Regions from separate parts of the Microbacterium sp. NPDC055683 genome, predicted to be linked through region 1. Evidence: riboswitches for the same ligand, from Rfam matches in the RefSeq annotation. Region 1 holds a riboswitch; each other region holds the start of a gene.
What was found. A riboswitch is a leader RNA that binds a small molecule or an ion and turns the genes downstream of it on or off. The one in region 1 is predicted to bind thiamine pyrophosphate.
Positions count from the first base shown of each region.

Region 2: linked by a shared signal. The riboswitch ahead of ACWGPF_RS05450 (ECF transporter S component) and the one ahead of thiC (phosphomethylpyrimidine synthase ThiC) in region 1 are both predicted to bind thiamine pyrophosphate.
Region 3: linked by a shared signal. The riboswitch ahead of thiM (hydroxyethylthiazole kinase) and the one ahead of thiC (phosphomethylpyrimidine synthase ThiC) in region 1 are both predicted to bind thiamine pyrophosphate.

Region 1 is NZ_JBSHGQ010000015.1:11,809-18,437, forward strand. Features, by position in the region: gene ACWGPF_RS07765 (NUDIX hydrolase) at 1-419, opposite strand, end outside; gene ACWGPF_RS07770 (Rossmann-like and DUF2520 domain-containing protein) at 606-1,355, shown strand; gene panC (pantoate--beta-alanine ligase) at 1,352-2,203, shown strand; gene panD (aspartate 1-decarboxylase) at 2,203-2,592, shown strand; gene panB (3-methyl-2-oxobutanoate hydroxymethyltransferase) at 2,589-3,461, shown strand; TPP riboswitch at 3,511-3,618, shown strand; gene thiC (phosphomethylpyrimidine synthase ThiC) at 3,617-5,347, shown strand; gene thiO (glycine oxidase ThiO) at 5,334-6,611, shown strand; gene thiS (sulfur carrier protein ThiS) at 6,608-6,629, shown strand, end outside.
Region 2 is NZ_JBSHGQ010000008.1:82,777-89,405, reverse strand. Features, by position in the region: gene ACWGPF_RS05465 (ExeM/NucH family extracellular endonuclease) at 1-1,071, opposite strand, end outside; gene ACWGPF_RS05460 (energy-coupling factor transporter transmembrane component T family protein) at 1,224-2,009, opposite strand; gene ACWGPF_RS05455 (ABC transporter ATP-binding protein) at 2,006-3,478, opposite strand; gene ACWGPF_RS05450 (ECF transporter S component) at 3,475-4,116, opposite strand; TPP riboswitch at 4,110-4,218, opposite strand; gene ACWGPF_RS05445 (D-alanyl-D-alanine carboxypeptidase family protein) at 4,287-5,783, shown strand; gene ACWGPF_RS05440 (bifunctional proline dehydrogenase/L-glutamate gamma-semialdehyde dehydrogenase) at 5,786-6,629, opposite strand, start outside.
Region 3 is NZ_JBSHGQ010000042.1:22,763-29,391, reverse strand. Features, by position in the region: gene nadC (carboxylating nicotinate-nucleotide diphosphorylase) at 1-585, opposite strand, end outside; gene nadB (L-aspartate oxidase) at 579-2,093, opposite strand; gene nadA (quinolinate synthase NadA) at 2,090-3,412, opposite strand; gene ACWGPF_RS14515 (NUDIX hydrolase) at 3,519-4,175, opposite strand; TPP riboswitch at 4,238-4,332, shown strand; gene thiM (hydroxyethylthiazole kinase) at 4,324-5,130, shown strand; gene thiE (thiamine phosphate synthase) at 5,127-5,795, shown strand; gene thiD (bifunctional hydroxymethylpyrimidine kinase/phosphomethylpyrimidine kinase) at 5,792-6,629, shown strand, end outside.

The DNA of each region.
Region 1 (6,629 bases):
CGAGAGATCGTCGCCGCCAGGCCCACGTCGAGGTGCGAGGCGCAGCGGCCGAAGCGCGCGCTCAGCGCGTGGTGGTCGAGGTCGACCACCCTCAGGTCGTCGACGAGGTCGCCCCCGATGCCGGTCTCCTCGGCGAGCTCCCGCAGGGCCGCGCCGGCGATCGACGCGTCACCCGGCTCGAGGTGGCCGCCCGGCTGCACCCAGAAGCGTCCCTTGCCGTGCAGGCAGAGCAGGATGTGCGAGGCGTCGCGGTCGAAGAGGAAGAGACTCGCGGTCAGGTGGCTCGGAGGGCCGCCGCGTTCGAGGGCGGCCGTGCCGTGTTCGGCGAGCGCCGAGACGAAGTCGCCGTGATCGGGAGACGACGCACCCGCCATAGCGACGGCGTCATGAGCGGAGGCGAGGAGGGCGTCGGCAGTCATCCTCCGAGGGTCTCACGTCGCCAGCATCGACAGATGCTGACGAAATCAGGATGATCAGTTCAAGTCGCCCAATGTGCCTGAAACGCGCAGTCTCGCGCCCTCGAGATCGTGCACATTGGCACCTGATTTTGCCGTCCCTGCTCGGAAGGCGGATACTCATGACGCGCTCGACCGCGCAACCCCGCCATGAGCATCCTCCGCACCCCTTCCCATCCACCCGCGTCCGTCGCCGTCGTCGGCCGCGGACGCCTCGGCGTCGTCCTCGCGCGCGCGCTCCGCGAAGCGGGGATCGAGGTGCTCGGCCCGACCGGGCGCGGCGAGCCGGTCGGCGACGCGGACGTCGTGCTGCTGTGCGTTCCGGACAGCGGGATCGCCTCCGCCGCCCGGAATCTGCGCGGGCACCGCGGTCTCATCGGCCACACCTCCGGAGCGACGCCGCTCGATGACGTCGACCTCGGCGTGCATCCGCTGCAGACGTTCACGGGTTCCGAGGGTCCCTCGGTGTTCCACGGCATCGCCTGCGCTGTCGCCGGCCGCGACGACGACGCCCTCGCCGCCGCCACGGGCATCGCGGAGCTCCTCGGCGCCCGACCCGTCGCGATCGACGACGCTCGGCGCGCCGGGTACCACGCGGCGGCGTGCATCGCCTCGAACTTCCTCGTCACGCTGCAGGACACGGCCGAGCGCGTCGCCGTCTCCACCGGGATCGACGCGCCGACGGCGCGCGCGATGCTCGCCCCGCTCGTGCGGCAGACGGTCGAGAACTGGGCGGCGCTCGGACCCGCCGCGGCGCTCACGGGGCCCATCGCGCGCGGCGACTCCGGCACCGTCGCACGTCAGCGTGAAGCCGTGGCCGAGATCCCCGACCTGCTGCCGCTGTTCGACGAGCTGTGCGCGCGCACGGCCGATCTGTCCCAGAGGAAGGACGTCGCATGATCATCCTGCGCACGATCGCGGAGGTGAGGGATGCCGTCGCCGGTGCCCGGAAGGACGGCCGCAGCATCGGCCTCGTCCCCACCATGGGGGCATTCCATGAAGGGCATCTGTCGCTCATGCGCCGTGCGCGCGGGGTCGACGGCTTCGTCATCGTCTCGCTCTTCGTCAACCCGACGCAGTTCGGCGCGAACGAGGATCTCGGCGCGTATCCCCGCGACGAGGCCCGAGACGCCGCGCTCGCCGAGACCGAGGGCGTCGACGTGCTCTTCGCCCCGCCCGTCGACGAGGTGTATCCCGACGGATTCGCCACGACCATCCATGTCGCGGGCGTCACCGATGTGCTGTGCGGGGCCTCACGCGGGCCGCATCACTTCGACGGCGTCGCGACCGTCGTCGCGAAGCTCTTCGGCATCGTCGCGCCCGACACGGCGTACTTCGGGCAGAAGGACGCCCAGCAGGTGCTCGTCGTACGGCGCCTCGTGCGCGACCTCGACATCCCCGTGCGCATCGAGGCGTGCCCCATCGTGCGGGAGGACGACGGGCTCGCCCTCAGCTCGCGGAACGTCTACCTCGACGCCGAGTCGCGCGCGCGGGCCACGGCGCTGAACCGCGCGCTCGCAGCGGCGGACGACGCCGCGCAGCGCGGCGAGCGGGATGCCGGCGCCCTCGTCGCGACGGCCCTCGCGGTGCTCAGCGAGGCGGGGATCGTGCCCGACTACCTCGAGCTGCGCGACGCCGCCGACCTGCGCCCGCTCGACGCTCTCGAGGGTGACGCGCTGCTCGCCGTCGCCGCCCGGGTCGGCGCCGCGCGCCTCATCGACAACCGCATCCTGAGGGGAGGCGCCTGATGCGCCGCACCATGCTGAAGTCCAAGATCCACCGCGCCACCATCACGGCCAGCGATCTGCACTACGTCGGCTCCATCACGGTCGACCCCGACCTGCTCGAGGCGGCCGACATCCTCGAGCACGAGCAGGTGCACGTCGTCGACGTCGACAACGGCGCGCGCTTCGAGACCTACACGATCGCGGGAGAGCGCGGCTCCGGTGTCATGCAGGTCAACGGCGCGGCCGCGCGGCTCGTCCACACGGGCGACACGATCATCGTCATCTCGTACGGCGAGTACGACGAGGCCGACCTGGAGTCCTACGAGCCCGTCGTCGTCCACGTCGATCGCGGCAACGGCATCATCGCGGTGGACGACGCCGTCGCGCGTCTGCTCACGGAGGCGGTGTGAGCACGCGCCCCGATCAGGCGCGTCGCCGCACGGGCATCGGCGACCTCACGGCGAAGAAGGCGGCCGGCGAGCCGATCGTCATGGTCACGGCGTATGACCATCCGAGTGCTCAGGTCGCCGACGCCGCGGGCGTCGACGTCGTGCTCGTGGGCGACTCCGCGGCGATGACGGTGCTCGGCTACGACAGCACGGTGCCCGTGACGGTCGACGAGATGATCATGCTCGCGCGCGCCGTCCGACGGGGGCTCGACGGGCCGCTGCTGGTCGTCGACCTGCCGTTCGGCTCGTACGAGGCCTCCGACGAGGCGGCCGTGGCGACGGCGCTGCGGTTCGTGAAGGAGACCGGGTGCGACGCCGTCAAGATCGAGCGCGGCGGCAGCTCGGTCGACAGGGCGCGCGCCATCGTGCGGGCGGGCGTGCCCGTCATGGGCCACGTCGGTCTCACCCCGCAGACGGCCACGGCGCTCGGCGGCTACCGTGCCCAGGGGCGCACGGCGGAGGAGGCGCTGGCCGTGTGCGAGGGAGCGCTCGCGCTGCAGGAGGCGGGATGCTTCGCGATCGTCTTCGAGGCCATCCCGAGCGACGTCGCCGCCGCCATCATGCCGCGCGTGCACGTGCCGGTCATCGGCATCGGCGCAGGTCCCGCCGTCGACGGACAGGTGCTCGTCTTCCATGACCTTCTCGGGATATACGGAGGTCGCGCCGCCCGCTTCGTCAAGCGCTACGACGACCTCCGCGGGCGCATGATCGCGGGCGTCGCCGCGTACGCGGACGATGTCCGGTCGTCCGAATACCCCGGACCCGAACACGGCTACTCCATTCCCGAGACGGAATACGTGCGGCTGCGCACCCTCCTCGACGCTCTCTGATCCGCTTCCCGCCGCCGACTTGCGCCCGGTCGGGCCCCTGCTACTCTGATCCGGTCCACACGGGAGTCCCAGCAGGGGCTGAGAACGGGCTGACGCTGCCCGCGACCGTCGAACCTGTACGGGTCATGCCGGCGTAGGAAGTAGGAGCAGCTCTTTTGCGCACCCTGGAAGCGACGCACTCGCTCGCGTATCTGCACGACGACGAGCACGGGATCCGGGTGCCTGTCACCCGCATCGCCCTCGAGCCATCCCCCAACGGCGAGGTCAACCCGCCGTTCATGGCCTACCGGACGCAGGGGCCCGGTGGCGACCCGGTGCGCGGCATCGAGCGCCTGCGCGAGCGGTGGATCTCCGTGCGCGGTGACACCGAGACGTACGACGGACGCCCTCGCGATCTGCACGACGACGGCCGCTCGGCCGCGCGCAGGGGAGCGGCGTCCGAGGAATGGCGAGGTGACGCGCACCGCCCCCGCCGTGCGCGCCCCGGGCGCATCGTCACGCAGATGCACTATGCGCGCCGCGGGATCGTCACGGACGAGATGCGCTTCGTGGCGCTGCGGGAGGGATGCGACGTCGAGCTCGTGCGCTCGGAGCTCGCAGCCGGGCGCGCGATCATCCCGCTCAACGTCAACCATCCCGAGGCCGAGCCGATGATCATCGGCCGCGCGTTCCTCGTGAAGGTGAATGCCAACATCGGCAACTCCGCGGTCACGAGCTCGATCGCCGAAGAGGTCGACAAGCTGACGTGGGCGACGACGTGGGGCGCCGACACCGTCATGGACCTGTCGACGGGCGACGACATCCACACGACGCGCGAGTGGATCATCCGCAACGCCCCCGTGCCCATCGGCACCGTGCCCATCTACCAGGCGCTCGAGAAGGTCGACGGGCAGGCGCACCGACTCACCTGGGAGGTCTTCCGCGACACCGTCATCGAGCAGTGCGAGCAGGGCGTCGATTACATGACGATCCACGCCGGCGTCCTGCTGCGGTACGTGCCGCTCACGGCCGAGCGCGTCACGGGAATCGTCTCGCGCGGCGGCTCGATCATGGCGGGGTGGTGTCTCGCGCACCACGAGGAAAACTTCCTCTACACGCACTTCGACGAGCTGTGCGAGATCTTCGCCCGCTACGACGTCGCGTTCTCGCTGGGCGACGGGCTGCGGCCCGGTTCGACCGCCGACGCGAACGACGCGGCGCAGTTCGCGGAGCTCGACACTCTCGCCGAGCTCACGCACCGCGCGTGGGAGCACGACGTGCAGGTGATGGTGGAGGGTCCGGGCCACGTGCCGCTGCATCTCGTGCGCGAGAACGTGGAGCGGCAGCAGGAGCTCTGCTCGGGCGCCCCGTTCTACACCCTCGGCCCGCTCGTGACCGACGTCGCCCCCGGGTACGACCACATCACGTCGGCCATCGGAGCGACCGAGATCGCGCGGTGGGGGACGGCGATGCTCTGCTACGTCACGCCCAAGGAGCACCTCGGCCTGCCCGACCGCGACGATGTGAAGACGGGCGTCATCACGTACAAGATCGCCGCGCACGCCGCCGACCTCGCGAAGGGCCATCCCGGCGCGCGCGAGCGCGACGACGCGCTCTCGAAGGCTCGATTCGAGTTCCGCTGGCGCGACCAGTTCGCGCTCTCGCTCGACCCCGACACGGCGGAGGAGTTCCACGACGAGACGCTCCCCGCGGAGCCGGCGAAGACCGCGCACTTCTGCTCCATGTGCGGGCCGAAGTTCTGCTCCATGCGCATCTCGCAGGACATCCGCGACCGCTTCGGCGGAGCCGAGGAGCAGCAGGCGATCGCCGCCATGCGCCGCAAATCGCAGGAGTTCGCGGCGGCCGGGTCGACGGTGTACCTCGCCGAGCCCCGTGTGCACGGCTGACTCCCGGGAGGGCGCCGGGCACGAGGACGCGAGGGCGGCCGGGCGGGCGGGCGATGCCGGCGCCGTCGCCGACGTGATCGTCATCGGCGCGGGCGTCGTCGGCACCGCCATCGCGGCGGAGTGCGCCCGCTCGGGGCGCTCCGTGCGGCTCGTCGACCCGGATCCGGGCGGCGGCGCGACGTATGCCGCTGCCGGCATGCTGAGCCCCGTGGGTGAGTTCGAGCCGAGCGAGCCGGCCATCCTGCCGTTGCTGATCGAGGCCGCCCGGCGGTATCCCGCCTTCGTCGACGCGCAACCCGGCGGGGCAGCGGCGTGCGGGTACGCGCGGCACGCGACGCTGCTCGTCGGGGTCGATGCCGCCGACCGCGCACGCCTGTCGGCGCTGCTCGCGTCGCCGGCGGCCGCGCCGTTGCACGCCGAGCGGATGGCCGTGCAGGCGGCCCGTCGGGTCGAGCCCCTGCTGGCACCCGGCATCGCGTGCGCCTACACGGCGCCCGACGACCATCGCGTCGATCCGCGCGCGCTCACGTCCGCGCTGCGCGCCGCGCTGCCGGCGGGCGCGGTCATCCGGCGCGCGGTGCGGGCGCTGCGCCGCGGCCGCTCGGGCGCCGCCTGCGGCGTCGTCCTCGACGACGGCACCGCCCTCGCGGCCGCCGAGGTGGTGCTGGCGACGGGGCTCGACACGACGGGTCTCCTCCCATCCGGCATCGTCCCGTCAGGCGTCGTCCGACCGGTGCACGGCGACATCCTGCGTCTGCGAGGGGCGGGGCGCGGGGCCGTGGCGCAGACCATCCGCGCGTCGGTGCGCGGACGGCCGGTCTACCTCGTCCCGCGTTCCGATGGCGATCTCGTGGTGGGGGCGACACAGCGCGAAGACGGCGACGACGACGTCTCGGCGGGAGGGGTCCTCGCACTCCTGCGCGATGCGGCGGAGGTCGTCCCCACGATCGAGGACCACCGCTTCGTCGAGGCGACCGCCCGTGCGAGGCCGGCGACCCCCGATCATCTGCCGCTCGTCGGGCGGATCGACGACGGCCTCGTCGTCGCGACGGGCACCTACCGGAACGGCGTGCTGCTCGCCCCGCTCCTCGCGGCGCTCGTCAGGGACGAGCTCGACGGCGCGCGTGCGCACCCCCTCGCGGCGCTGCTCGACCCCGCTCGTTTCGCCCGAAGCCGCTTCACCCGAAGCCCCTTCACCCCCGCGCGCGTCGGCCGTGAGCGCCGCGCTCCCGTCCCCCTCCCGTTCGAAGGAGCACCTGCATGATCGAGATCACCGCCAACG
Region 2 (6,629 bases), on a different contig from region 1:
CCAGGCGAGCTCGGCGGGCGCGACCGTCTGCGTCGTCGTCGCTGCCGGCTCGATCACCGTGACGTTCGCCGCGGTCGGGCTGATCTCGGTGAGGCCGTTGTACTCGGACACGGGGCCGGTGACCTCGACGTAGTCGCCGATGGCGACCTTCGCCGTGGCCTGGCTGCCGTACACGAAGACGGCGTCCGACGCCGTGTGCGCGGCGAGGTCGATGGCGCCGCCCGTGCCGGGCGTCTGGATGTAGAAGCCGTTGAACCCGCCCGTGGGGTACGCCGCCGTCACGACGCCGCGCGTCGTCACCGTCTGGCCCGCGAGCGGGCTCGCCTCGCCCGTGCCCTGGATGGCCGAGATCTCGACGGCCTCCGGGGCCGCCGTGGGCGTGGGGGTCGGCGTGGGCGTCGCCGTGCCCGTCGGCTCCGGCTCGGGGGAGGCCGTCGACGACTCGGGCGTGACCGTGGTCGCGTTGGCGAAGTCGGCGGAGTTGACGTCGGTGTCGACGAAGTCCGTCCGCACGAGGGAGTTCGGCACGGAGTTGGCTCCGTCGACGGCCGCTGCCGTGCCCTCGAAGGTGTTCGACGTCCCGTAGCCGAGCAGGTCGACGACGTGCTCGACGCCGACGATCGAGCCGGTCGCGAGCGTCACGGGGCTCGACGTGTCGGCGAGGAAGATCGTCCCCGTCGTGCCGGAGGGGTTGATGCTCGTGCTGGAGAGGTCGGGCTCGGGCAGCGCGGCGCCGTTGGAGCCGTTGCTGCCGAGGGCGACGAGGAAGTGGTCGCCCGCGGCGATCGACCCCGACAGGGCGAGGGTGCCGTTGGGGGCTCCCGTGCCGGACGCGCTGCGGTACTGCAGCGACCATCCGTCGAGGCTCTGCGCCGTTCCGCCGGCGTTGTAGAGCTCGATGAACTTGTGCGTGTAGGGCGCGTTCGCGCTGCCGCCCTTGAGATAGGCCTCGTTGATGAGCACGTCGGCGGGCTCGGCGGCGGCAGCGGCGACGGGCGCCAAGAGCGCTCCCGTCACCGCCGTTCCGACGAGGACGGCGACCACGCCCGTGGTGCGCTTGCGTGATGACATGACGGTATCGGTCTCCTGGTGGGGTGACGATCGCGCACGCAGGGTGACGCGCGCGGATGCGGGGAGACGCTACGGATGTCGTTTGCACGGGCCGTTTCCGGTCCGTGTCCGGCAGGTGAACGGGTCAGTGAACTGGCGGTCAGGACCGGCGCTCAGAGCGCGAGCACGAAGGTCCAGGTGCCCGCCGCGACGGCCGCCGTCGTCGCGGCGCCGGCGATCGCCGCGGCGAGCACGACGACGACCCCGTCGCGCGGACGGAGCCGCGAGGGGCGGGCCCAGGTGCGGCGCACGGGCGCGCCGAACCCGCGGGCCTCCATGGCGGTCGCGAGTTTCGTGCCGCGGCGGATGGCCAGCACGAAGAGGGCGAAGGTCTGCCCCGCGAGACGCCGGAGCCGCCCCGAGTCGGCGACGCCTCGCGCGCGTCGCGCCATCCCGAGCTCCCGCCAGTCGTCGACGAGCAGGCCGACGAGCCGGAGCCCCGCGAGCGCACCCAGCACGAATCGTGCAGGGAGGCGCAGGATCTGGGCGAGCGCGTCGGCGAGGTCGGTCGGGTCGGTCGTGGCGAAGAGGACGACCGACGGCACCGCGATCGCGAGCACGCGCAGCAGGATGGCGAGGGCGAGCGAGAGGGAGCCGTCGCTCACGCGGAGCAGTCCCCATTCGAGGTACGTCGTCCCGCTCTGGCGGCCGTACAGGGTCGTCGCGAGGCACGCGATGAGCGCCGACGCGCCGATGGGCCACAGCCGCACCCACAGATCGCGGGCCGAGAGCCGCGCGAACGGCAGCACGAGCAGCGTGAGGAGCAGGGAGACGCCCGCCGAGACGGGGTCGATCGACAGCAGCAGCACCACGCCGATCACGAGGGCGGCGGCGAGCTTCGCGACGGCGTTCACGCTCCCGAGCGGAGACCGCCGCGCGTCGATCGTGACGAGGCTCATGCGGCGGCCCCCGCGACGGCGGGGCCGAGCACGACGACGTCGTCGGCGAGGGCGTCGACGAGGGGGCGGTCGTGCGTCGCCACCACGAGCGCCGTCCCGTCGGCGCGCACGTCGTCGAGCAGGATGGCGAGCTCGCGCCACGTGCGCGCGTCCTGCCCGTACGTGGGCTCGTCGAGCACGAGCAGGCGCGGACGCGTCACGAGCGACGCGGCGACGGTGAGCCGCCGCTTCTCGCCGCCCGAGAGGGTGAAGGGGTTCTCGTCGGCGAGCGCGGTGAGTCGCAGGCGGGCGAGGAGGTCGTCGACCGTCCGCGCGGTCGTCGCGGGGTCGGACCGCAGCGCCCGCGGGCCGACCTCGAGCTCGTCACGCACGGACGAGGCGAGCAGCTGGTGCTCGGGGGACTGGAACAGCATGCCGATGCGGGTGAGCAGCTGGCGCGACGTCCACCGCACCGGCTCTCCCCTCGCACCAGCCGCGAGCTCGGCGGAGGCGGTGAGGGCGCCGCCGGCGGGCGCGAGCAGGCCGGCGAGCGTCGCGGCCAGCGTCGACTTGCCCGCGCCGTTGCGGCCGAGCACGGCCGTCGCCGTCCCCGAGGCCACGGCGAGGTCGATGCCGTCGGCCACGGTCCGCGCCTGCCGCGCTCCGAGCGGCCGGCGCCCGACGGCGAGCCGCTCGGCCCGCAGCAGCTCGACGCCCGAGCGTCGCGGAGGCGTCCGAGGGATCTCCGGGACGACGCCCGGCACCCAGACGCCGGCCGCCGTGAGAGCGGAGCCGTGGGCGTCGAAGACGGCGCCGGGCGCGCCATCGGCGATCACGCCGCCGCCCGCGCCGAGCACGACGACGCGGTCGACATGCTCGGCCCACAGCGCGACGCGGTGCTCCACGACGACGAGCGTCGAGCCGGTCGCCTCCGCGGCCGCCACGACGGCCTCCCGCACGTCGACCGCGCCCTCGGGATCGAGGTTCGCGGTCGGCTCGTCGAGGAGCAGCAGGCCCGGCCGCATGGCGAGGAGGCCGGCGAGGGCGAGGCGCTGCTTCTGTCCGCCCGAGAGAGCGGTGGTCGGATGGTCGAGCGGGAGGCGGAGGCCGACGGCGTCGAGCGCCTGCGGAACGCGGCGCCAGATCTCGTCGCGAGGCACGCCGAGGTTCTCGCAGGCGAACGCGACGTCGTCGCCCACACGCGCGAGCACGACCTGAGCATCCGGATCCTGGAGGACGAGCCCCGCGGCGCCGCGCGCCTGCGCCGCGGGTCGGCCGTCGACAAGCATCTCGCCCGCGGCGTCGCCGTCCTCCTCGTCGCCCAGCACCCCCGCGAGGCCGCGCAGCAGCGTCGACTTGCCGGAGCCGCTGGCGCCGAGCAGCAGCACGCGCTCCCCCGGCTCGACGACGAGGTCGACGTCCGACACCGCCCATCCGCTGCGGCCGGCGTGCCGCCATCCCCAGCCGCGGGCCTCGATCCGCGCGGTCACGCGGCGCTGGCGCCTCCCGCTCGACGCGCACGCAGCTCGCGGCCGGACGCGAAGCGGTCGAGGGCGCCCGTCGCGGCGAGCGCGCGCGTGATGACGAGCGACACCAGTCCCGCGAGCACGATGCCCGAGACGACGGCGGACGCCGCGTAGACGAGACGCACCTCCACGGCGAGCGCCGCGACGCTCGAGAAGCTCGTGTCGAGCACCGCGACCGCGACGCCCGCGAGCGCGCCGGACAGCAGCGCACCGAGGAGGCGCCAGTTGGCGTAGGCGAGCAGGGCGAAGCCCAGTTCGGCGCCGAGGCCCTGCACGACGCCCCAGATGAAGGTCGTGAAGCCCCACTGCGTGCCGATGAGCATCGACACGACGGCCGCGACGATCTCCGTGTAGAGGGCCGCCCCCGGCTTGCGGACGACGAGGCCGCCCAGCACGCCGGCGAACAGCCATCCGCCCGCGAGCAGCCCCGACAGGCCGGGCGTGAACGAGAGGAGGCTGTCGAGGGCGGGCCAGGCCTGGCCCCACAGCCAGAAGACGACGCCCGCCGCGACGCCGATGACGCTCGCGACGACGATGTCGACCACGCGCCACGTGTAGCGGCGGGGGGTCCTGGTTCCGGACACGGACACGGACGTGGACATTCTGTTCTCCTTCCTGCGCCGGCATGACCCGGATCAGGTTCGACGGTCGACGCGCGGCTCGCGTCCTCTCAGCCCGGCTCGGCGGACTCCCGTGTGATGTGCGGCTGATTCTACTCCTCCGCGGGGCCCCGCGCCGCGGGCTCCGAGGTGCGACGGGGTACCGTAGGCGGGTGGCAATCGACGACATCCCGGCACCCGAGGCCGGCGCGACCTCGCGTCGGTCGCGCCGGGAGCATCGCGCGATCGCCGACGAGACGCCCGCAGCGGATGCGCCGGTCGCCGCGACCGACGAGGTCGCCCCCGCACCCGCACCCACAGGACCGACGCCGCTCCTCCCGTCGACCGCCGCGCTCTCGTGGGTCGATGCGGATGCCGTCGCTGACGCCCCGCCCGCGGGTCCGCCCGCCGCGACACGGCCGCGTGGGGCGGCCATCCTGCCCCTTCCGCCGCGGCGCCGCGGATGGATCGGCCCCGTCGCCGCTGTCGGCGTGCTCGCCGTCGGCTACGTCGCCGCGTGCGCGCTGTGGCCGCTGTCGAGCGTCGAGCCGAGCGTGTCGGCCCTGGCGGTCGAGACGCCGATCGGCGAAGAGTTCCCCGTCGTGTGGCCCGAGGACGGCACGTCGGCGCTCGCGGCGCAGGGCGGGCCGGGCGGCGCCATCTCGTCGGACGACGAGTCGCTCCCGATGGCGAGCATCACGAAGGTCGTCACGGCGCTCATGATCATCGAGAACCAGGGGCTCGCGGTCGGCGACGACGGCGCGACCTTCGCGTTCACGCAGGCCGACAGCGACGAGTACTGGGCGTATCTGTACGCCGACGAGTCGGCCGTCGACGTCCCCGTCGACGGCACGCTCACGCTCTACCAGATGCTGCAGGGCGTCATGCTCGGCTCCGCGAACAACTACGTCGACCGCCTCGTCCAGGAGATCTGGGGAACGCAGGAGGCGTGGCTCGCCGACGCGACCGCCTGGCTGGCCGACAACGGCCTCGACGGCATCACCGTGACCGACCCGAGCGGCATCGACCCGGGCAACGTCGCGTCGGCCCGCGCGCTCATCGCCCTCGCCGAGAGAGCGGAGCAGGACCCCGTGCTCGCCGAGATCATGGCGCAGGACTCCGTGACGCTGCCGGGGGCGGGGCTCGTCGAGAACTCGAACCCGCTCATCGGCGACGAGGGCGTCATCGGGCTCAAGACCGGCTCGCTGTGGTCGACGGGCACGGAGTACTTCAATCTGCTCGCCGCGAAGGACGTCACGATCGGGCAGACCACCGTCACGCTCTACTCGGCCGTGCTCGGCCAGCCGGACGAGGACAGCCGCGAGATCGTCAGCCGCACCCTGCTCGACCAGCTCGAGGAGGGCATGCAGCAGGTGACCGCCGTCGATGCGGGCGCCGCCGTCGCCCGCATCACGACGGAGTGGGGCGCGCAGAGCACGGTCGTGACCTCCGCCGACGCCGACGTCATCTCCTGGCAGGGCGTGGCCCCCGCGACCGACGCCGACTACGAGGTCGCGATCGGAGACGACGCCGGCGACGAGGTCGGGACGCTGCTCGTGACGGGCGGCATGGACTCCGCGAGCGTCCCGCTGCAGCTGTCGGAGGCCGTCCCCGCGCCGTCGTTCCTCTGGCGCCTCGCCCACCCCCTCGCGCTGCTCGGCCTCGACTGAGGTCAGGCGCCGGCGAGACCCGGGACGGTGTAGCGGCGCTGGTTCCCGAACCGGTGGGCCGTGATCGACACCGCCTGCTCCCGCACGAACGGCAGCAGCTCGACGCGGCCGGCCGACGTCACGGGGCCGTCGTACACGGCGACGGCGGGCGACCCGCCGGTGGCCGCGACGACCTCGCCGGCCGAGCCGCCCACCAGCCGGATGCGCCCTCCCGCCGCGGCGAGCGCCGCGCACCGGGAGGTCCATGCGTCGGCGTCGTCGACGTGCACGGGGACACCCGCGTCGCGCAGCCATCGGCCGACGGCCCCCGACGGGGTCGCCGCCGCGCTGACGACGACGGGAGCGCCCGCGCGCAGGCCCGCGGCGACGACGCGCACGAGCTCCGCCTCCGGCCGGCCGTCGAACCGCACCGTCACGGGGCACGGCGCGTATCGCAGCACGTTCTGCTCCAGGCGGAGGCCCTGCACGTCGCGCGCGATGCCGAACTCCTCGCCCATCGCACGGATGTCGGTCGCGAGCGCCGCGGCGAGCCACGCGTCGCCGTCGACGGCCGCGACAGCGCGGGCGGACGCCGTGTCGGAGGCCGCCTCTCCGGACGCGGGGGCGTCCGTCCAGGTGCCGAACCCGTAGAGGTAGCTCGGACCGCCCGCCTTCGTGCCGGCGCCGACCGCCGACCTCTTCCATCCGCCGAACGGCTGCCGCTGCACGATGGCGCCCGTCGTCCCGCGGTTCACGTAGGCGTTGCCCACGTCGATGCGCTCGAGCCACCGCGCGATCTCGTCCTCGTCGAGCGCGTGGAGCCCTGACGTGAGCCCGTAGTCGACGGCGCGGACGATGTCGATCGCC
Region 3 (6,629 bases), on a different contig from region 1:
CTCGACGTGCGCGGTGTGGCCGAGCCGCGCCATCCCCGCGCGCAGCGCGGTCGTGAGGTCATCGCCGCCGAGGACCGCGAGGTGGTTGTCCTTCGCCATGACGGCGTCCGACAGCGAGAAGCGGTGGTTCGAGCCGCCCCCCGAGCGCACGGCGTGCCGCTCGAAGGCGCGCAGACCCGGCGTCGTCTTGCGCGTGTCGGCGATGCGCGCGCCCGTCCCCGCCACCTCGGCGACGTAGCGCGCCGTGAGCGTCGCGATGCCGGACATCCGCTGCGTGAAGTTGAGGGCGACGCGTTCGGCCGTGAGGACACCGCGCGCGGGGCCGGCGACGTGTGCGAGCACCGTCCCCTCGGCGAATCGCGAGCCGTCGTCGACGAGCACGTCGACGCCGATGCGGGAGTCGACCAGGCCGAAGGCGGCCTCGAAGACCTCCCCGCCGCTGAAGACGCCGGCCTCGCGCGCGACGAGTGCGGCGTCCGCCGTCGCGTGCGCGGGGACGAATGCCTCGCTCGTCAGGTCGCCCCACGGCGCGTCCTCGTCGAGGGCGGCGCGCACGGCGCGGTCGATGGCGGATCGGGTCAGCATGGTGCTCCTGCCGTGGCGAGGGCCGGTTCGGGTGCGGGGCGGACGGCATCTGCGCGATGGTGCGCGCCGGCCGACTCCGTGCGTGCGAGGGCCGCGCTCGCGGCCAGGGCGCCGACGCGCACGAGGGCGGCGTCCTCGTGCGCGCGGGGTGTGCGGGGGGCGGGAAGCGCGGCGTCCCACGCCGCCAGGATGCCCGCCGCGTGCAGGAGCCGTGCCCCGTCGCGGACGAGGCCCACCTCGTCCCACATCAGCCGCTGCAGCGCCTCGCGTGAGAACGGGGGTGCATCGGGATCGGGCGGGACGGGTGCGGCCGGGCCGGGAGCCGCCGGCGCGCTCGCCGCGGTCGCGTCGGCGAGCGCGGCGGCCGCGCGGGCGCCGAAGACGGCCCCCTCGAGCAGCGAGTTCGAGGCGAGCCGGTTGGCGCCGTGCACGCCCGTGCGCGCGCACTCGCCGACGGCGAGGAGCCCGGCGCGCGTCGTCCGCCCGTGGAGGTCGGTGACGACGCCCCCCATGAGGTAATGCGCGGCGGGAGTGACGGGCACGGCCGTCTCGGCCCAGTCGAACCCGCGCGCCGCCACCGCCGCCGTGATCGTCGGGAAGCGGGCCGCGAGCGCCGCCCTGCCGAGCGCGGTCGCATCGAGGAGCACGGGGCGGCCGCCCTGCGCGGCCATCCGCCGCGCGATGGACCGCGCGACGACGTCGCGCGGGGCCAGTTCGCCGTCGGGATGGTCGTCGAAGGCGAAGCGGCGCCCCGTCTCGTCGACGAGCACGGCGCCCTCTCCGCGCACCGCCTCGGAGACGAGGAACGGCGCGCCGGCGGCGAGCACCGTGGGATGGAACTGGACGAACTCGAGATCCGCGACCGCGGCACCCGCGCGCGACGCCGCGGCGATGCCGTCGCCCGTGGCGAGCTCGGGGTTCGTCGTGCGGGAGTAGAGCCGGCCAGCGCCGCCCGTTGCGAGCACCACGGCGTCCGCGCGCAGCTCGCGGACCGCCCCGTCCGCGAGGACGCGCACCCCGCCGACGCGGTCGCCGTCGTCGACGAGGTCGATGAGACGGGTGTGCTCGAGGATGCGCGCGCGCGACGCCCGTGCGGCGGCGACGAGCACCTCCTCGATGGCGCGGCCGGTGGCATCCCCGCCTGCGTGCAGGATGCGGGCGTGGGAATGCGCGGCCTCCAGGCCCATGCGGAGCGCGCCGTCGGCGTCGCGGTCGAAGGCGACGCCGAGCGCGATGAGCTCGCGCACGCGATCGGGGCCTTCCGAGGCGAGGACGCGGACGGCATCCTCGTCGCACAGGCCGTCGCCCGCGCGCAGCGTGTCGGCGACGTGCGCCCCGACGCTGTCGCCGCGCGTCAGCACGGCGGCGATGCCGCCCTGCGCCCATCGGGTCGCGGTGTCGGCGAGCGCGCCCTTCGCGACGATCGTGACCTCGACGCCCGCGCGTGCGGCATGGAGCGCGGCGGAGAGGCCGGCGATGCCGCTCCCGACGACGATCGCGCTCGTCATGATCCGGCCGGCCGCGCGGCGAGCATGCGCTCGAGCGCGACGCGTGCGGGAGCGGTGACGGACGCATCCACCGAGATGCGGTTGACGACGCGTCCGGCCACGAGCTCCTCGAGCACCCACGCGAGGTAGCCGGGGTGGATGCGGTACATCGTCGAGCACGGGCAGACGACGGGGTCGAGGCAGAAGATCTCGTGCTGCGGATGCTCGGCCGCGAGCCGCTGCACGAGGTTGATCTCGGTGCCGATGGCGAACGTCGTCGGCTCCGTCGCGGCGAGGATGGCCTTGCGGATGTAGTCGGTCGACCCCGCCTCGTCCGCGGCGTCGACGACCTCCATGGGGCACTCGGGATGCACGATGACGCGCACGCCGGGGTGCTCCGCGCGCGCCTGCGCGATCTGCGCGGGCGTGAAGCGGCGGTGGACGGAGCAGAACCCGTGCCACAAGATGACGGCGCTGTCGCGCAGCGTCTGCTCAGTCGAGCCGCCGAGGGGGCGCCGGGGGTTCCACATCGGCATCCGGTCGAGCGGCACGCCCATGGCCTTCGCGGTGTTCCGTCCGAGGTGCTGGTCGGGGAAGAAGAGCACGCGGCGGCCGCGGGCGAACGCCCACTCCAGCACGGTGCTCGCGTTCGACGAGGTGCAGACGATGCCGCCGTGGCGGCCCACGAATCCCTTGATCGCGGCCGACGAGTTCATGTAGGTCACGGGGACGACCGGCACGAGCCCGTCGGCATCCGGCGCGTCGAGCGGCCCGAGGACGTCCTCGAGCTGCTCCCAGCACTCCTCGACCTGGTCGATGTCCGCCATGTCGGCCATGGAGCACCCCGCGGCGAGGTTCGGCAGGATGACCGCCTGCTCGGGGCCGGAGAGCATGTCGGCCGTCTCGGCCATGAAGTGCACCCCGCAGAAGACGATCGCCTCCGCGGCGGGATGGGCGAGGGCGGCGTTCGCGAGCTGGAAGGAGTCGCCCACGTAGTCGGCATGCTGCACGACCTCGTCGCGCTGGTAGAAGTGGCCGAGCACCACGACGCGGTCGCCGAGCGCCGCCTTCGCCGCGCGGATGCGGTCGTGGAGCTCCGCCTCCGGCGCCTCCCGGTAGGCGCGGGGGAGCTCGCCCTGGCGGGGGGCGCCGGTGGGGATCACATCCCCCATGGAGGCACCGGGTCCGTAGCCCTCCTCGACGTCGAACGTCCACGGCCCGTCGGCGAGGTCGGTCGAGCAGGTCGAACCCGCGGCGGCGCCCGAAAGGATGGCGCGGATGCCGTGGTCGACGCTGGGGTCGACGGGGCGCGGCGAGAGGGCGACGGAGGTGGCGGCCATGGGAACCCCGTTCGGGTCGGTGTGACTCTAAGTCGGACGAACCGAGTTTAAGTCACTCTGACCAGAATGGCGACCGGAGTGTGAGAGGGCGGCGGGGAGAAGAAGCTCAGGCGTCGCCGAGGGGCCCGCGGTCGGCGAGCTCCACATCGGAGTTGTACCGGAAGAGCCGCGCGGGGCGGTGCTTGCCCGTGCGGAACGACTCGGTCGGGATGAGGGACTCCGAGCCCTCGAGGAGCCGGCGGAAGTTCGAGGGGTCGAGGCGCCGACCGAGCACGGCCTCATAGACCTCGCGCAGCTCGGTGAGGGTGAACTCGTCGGGCAGCAGGCCGTGGGCGATGCGGCTGTAGCCGACCTTGTTGCGCAGCCGCCAGAGCGCGTACGCGACGATCCGGTTGTGGTCGAAGGCGAGCGCGGGGAGGTCGTCGACGTCGAACCACTCGACGTTCTCCGGAGCCCCTTCCGCGGCGCGCTGGGCGTCGACGAGGTCGGAGCGGAGCAGGGCCCAGTACACGACCGACACGACCCGGGTGGGGGAGCGGTCGACGTCTCCGAAGGCGTAGAGCTGCTCGAGGTAGCTCGGGCTGAGGGCGGTCGTCTCCGCGAGGGTCCGCGATGCGGCATCGTCGAGCCCCTCCGCGGCGTCGAGCCAGCCGCCCGGCAGCGCCCACTGCTCGCGGAACGGCTCCCGCGTGCGCCGCACGAGCGGGATCATGAGCGCATCGGCCCCCGGTCGCGCGCGCAGCGAGAAGATCGCCGTCGACACGGCGACGCGGATGGCGGCGGGCGTCGGGTCTGGCGTCACCCTCCGAGCGTATATGCTCGCTTCCCAGTGACACGGGGTGTCCCGACCGGGACTGAGATCACACCCGTACGCACCTGATCTCGTTAGAACGAGCGGAGGGATGTCGCTGATGAGTGACGCATACGCACCGGTGCTCGCGAGCGTGAGGGAGTCGTCTCCGCTCGTGCAGTGCCTCACCAATTCCGTCGTCGTGAACGTCACGGCCAACGCGCTCCTCGCGGTGGGCGCCGCGCCCGTGATGGCCGACGTCCCCGAGGAGGCGGGTGAATGCGCGTCGGTCGCCTCGGCCGTGCTCGTGAACCTCGGCACGCCGACCGCGGAGCAGCGCGAGGCGATGCTCGCCGCGGCGTCGTCGGCGCACCTCGCCGGCGTGCCCTGGGTGCTCGACCCCGTCGGCGTGGGCGCGCTCGGGATGCGCACGGCGTTCGCGCAGCGCCTGCTCGATCTCGAGCCGACGGCCGTGCGCGGGAACGCCTCGGAGATCCGCGCGCTCGCGGGCGTCGGAGCGGGCGGTCGCGGCGTGGACGCCGCCGACGACGTCGACGCGGCGCTGGACGCCGCGCGAGAGATCGCCGAGCGGACGGGCGCCGTCGTGGCGGTCTCCGGCCCCGTCGACGCCGTCGTCGCGGTCCGCCGCGTCGCGCGGATCCACGGCGGCAGCGCGCTCCTCACGCGCATCACGGGGGGCGGATGCTCGCTCGGCGCCGTCACCGCCGCCTGCATCGCGGCGGCGGGCGACGCGTTCGCCGGCGCCGTCGCCGCGCACGCGCTGTACGCCGCGGCGTCGGAGCGCGCCGCGGCGGTGTCGGACGGTCCCGGCTCGTTCGGATGGCGCTTCCTCGACGCGCTCGACGCCGTCTCGCCCTCCGATCTCGCCGCCGTGCGCGTCGACGAGTCGACGGCGGTGCGCGCATGAGGCGCGCGTTCGACCCCTCCGTCTACCTCGTCGCCGACGCCGCGTCGGTCGGCGACCGTCCCGTCGCCGACATCGTGGCGGCCGCCGTGGACGGCGGCGTGTCGGCCGTGCAGATCCGCGGCAAGGAGCTCTCGGCGGCCGAGCTGCTGCGCGTCGTGGAGGAGGCGGCCCTGCACACGGCCGGCCGGGCCACCCTCCTCGTGAACGACCGCGTCGACGTCTTCCTGGCCGCCCGGGCGGCAGGCGCCGCCGTCGACGGCGTGCACATCGGTCAGAGCGACCTGCCGGCGGGGCGCGTGCGCGACCTCGTCGGACCCGACGCCGTCGTGGGGCTCAGCGCGAGCCTCGCATCGCAGCTGCCCTCGCTGCGCGGCCTGCCAGCGGACACGGTCGACTACCTGGGCGTCGGCGCCGTCCGCCCCACGCCCACGAAGAAGGACCATCCGGCACCGCTCGGGTGGGACGGCTTCGCGGCGTTCGCGGCGCTCGTCCCCGACATCCCGTGCGTCGCGATCGGCGGGGTGGGGCCGGGCGACGCCGCCGACGCGCGCCGCGCCGGTGCGGCGGGCATCGCCGTCGTCCGCGCGATCTGCGCGGCGACGCGGCCTGCGGAGGCGGCGGCCGCGCTGCGGTTCGAGTGGGCCGATGCGGGGGCCGGCGCGTGAGCCGCGTCGCGAACGTGCTGTCGATCGCCGGCTCCGATCCCTCCGGCGGGGCGGGCGTGCAGGCCGATCTGAAGACGATCCTCGCCTGCGGCGGCTACGGCATGGCGGCCATCACGGCCCTCACGGCGCAGAACACGCGCGGCGTCTCGGACGTGCATACCCCGCCCTCGTCGTTCCTGCGGGCGCAGCTCGACGCCGTCGCGGCCGACGTGCGCATCGACGCCGTCAAGATCGGCATGCTGGGAACCGCCGAGGTGATCGCCGAGACGGCCGCATGGCTGAATGCGCTCCCGGCACGTCCCGTCGTCGTGCTCGATCCCGTCATGGTCGCCACGAGCGGCGACCGCCTCATCGACGCCGAGGCCGAGCGGGCGCTGCACGACCTGTTCGCACTCGTCGACGTCGTCACCCCGAACCTGCCAGAGCTCGCCGTGCTCGTCGGGGGAACGGTCGCGAGCTCCTGGCCGGACGCGCTCGACCAGGCCGCAGAGCTCGCGGGCCGGCACGGCGTGCGCGTGCTCGCGAAGGGCGGCCACCTCGACGGCCCCGACTGTCCCGATGCGCTCGTCGAGCCCGACGGGAGCTCGACGACCTTCCCCGGCGCGCGCATCGCCACGACGAGCACGCACGGCACGGGCTGCTCGCTCTCGGCCGCGCTCGCGACGATGCAGGCGCGCACGGGCGACTGGGGATGGTCGGCGCGCCTCGCGAGGGACTGGCTGCGGCGGGCGATCGCGGAGGCCGACACGCTCGAGGTCGGCGGCGGCCACGGACCGCTGCATCACGGCGCCGCGCTGTGGGCGGGCGACGCGCCGCCCCGCCGTGACGCCGAGC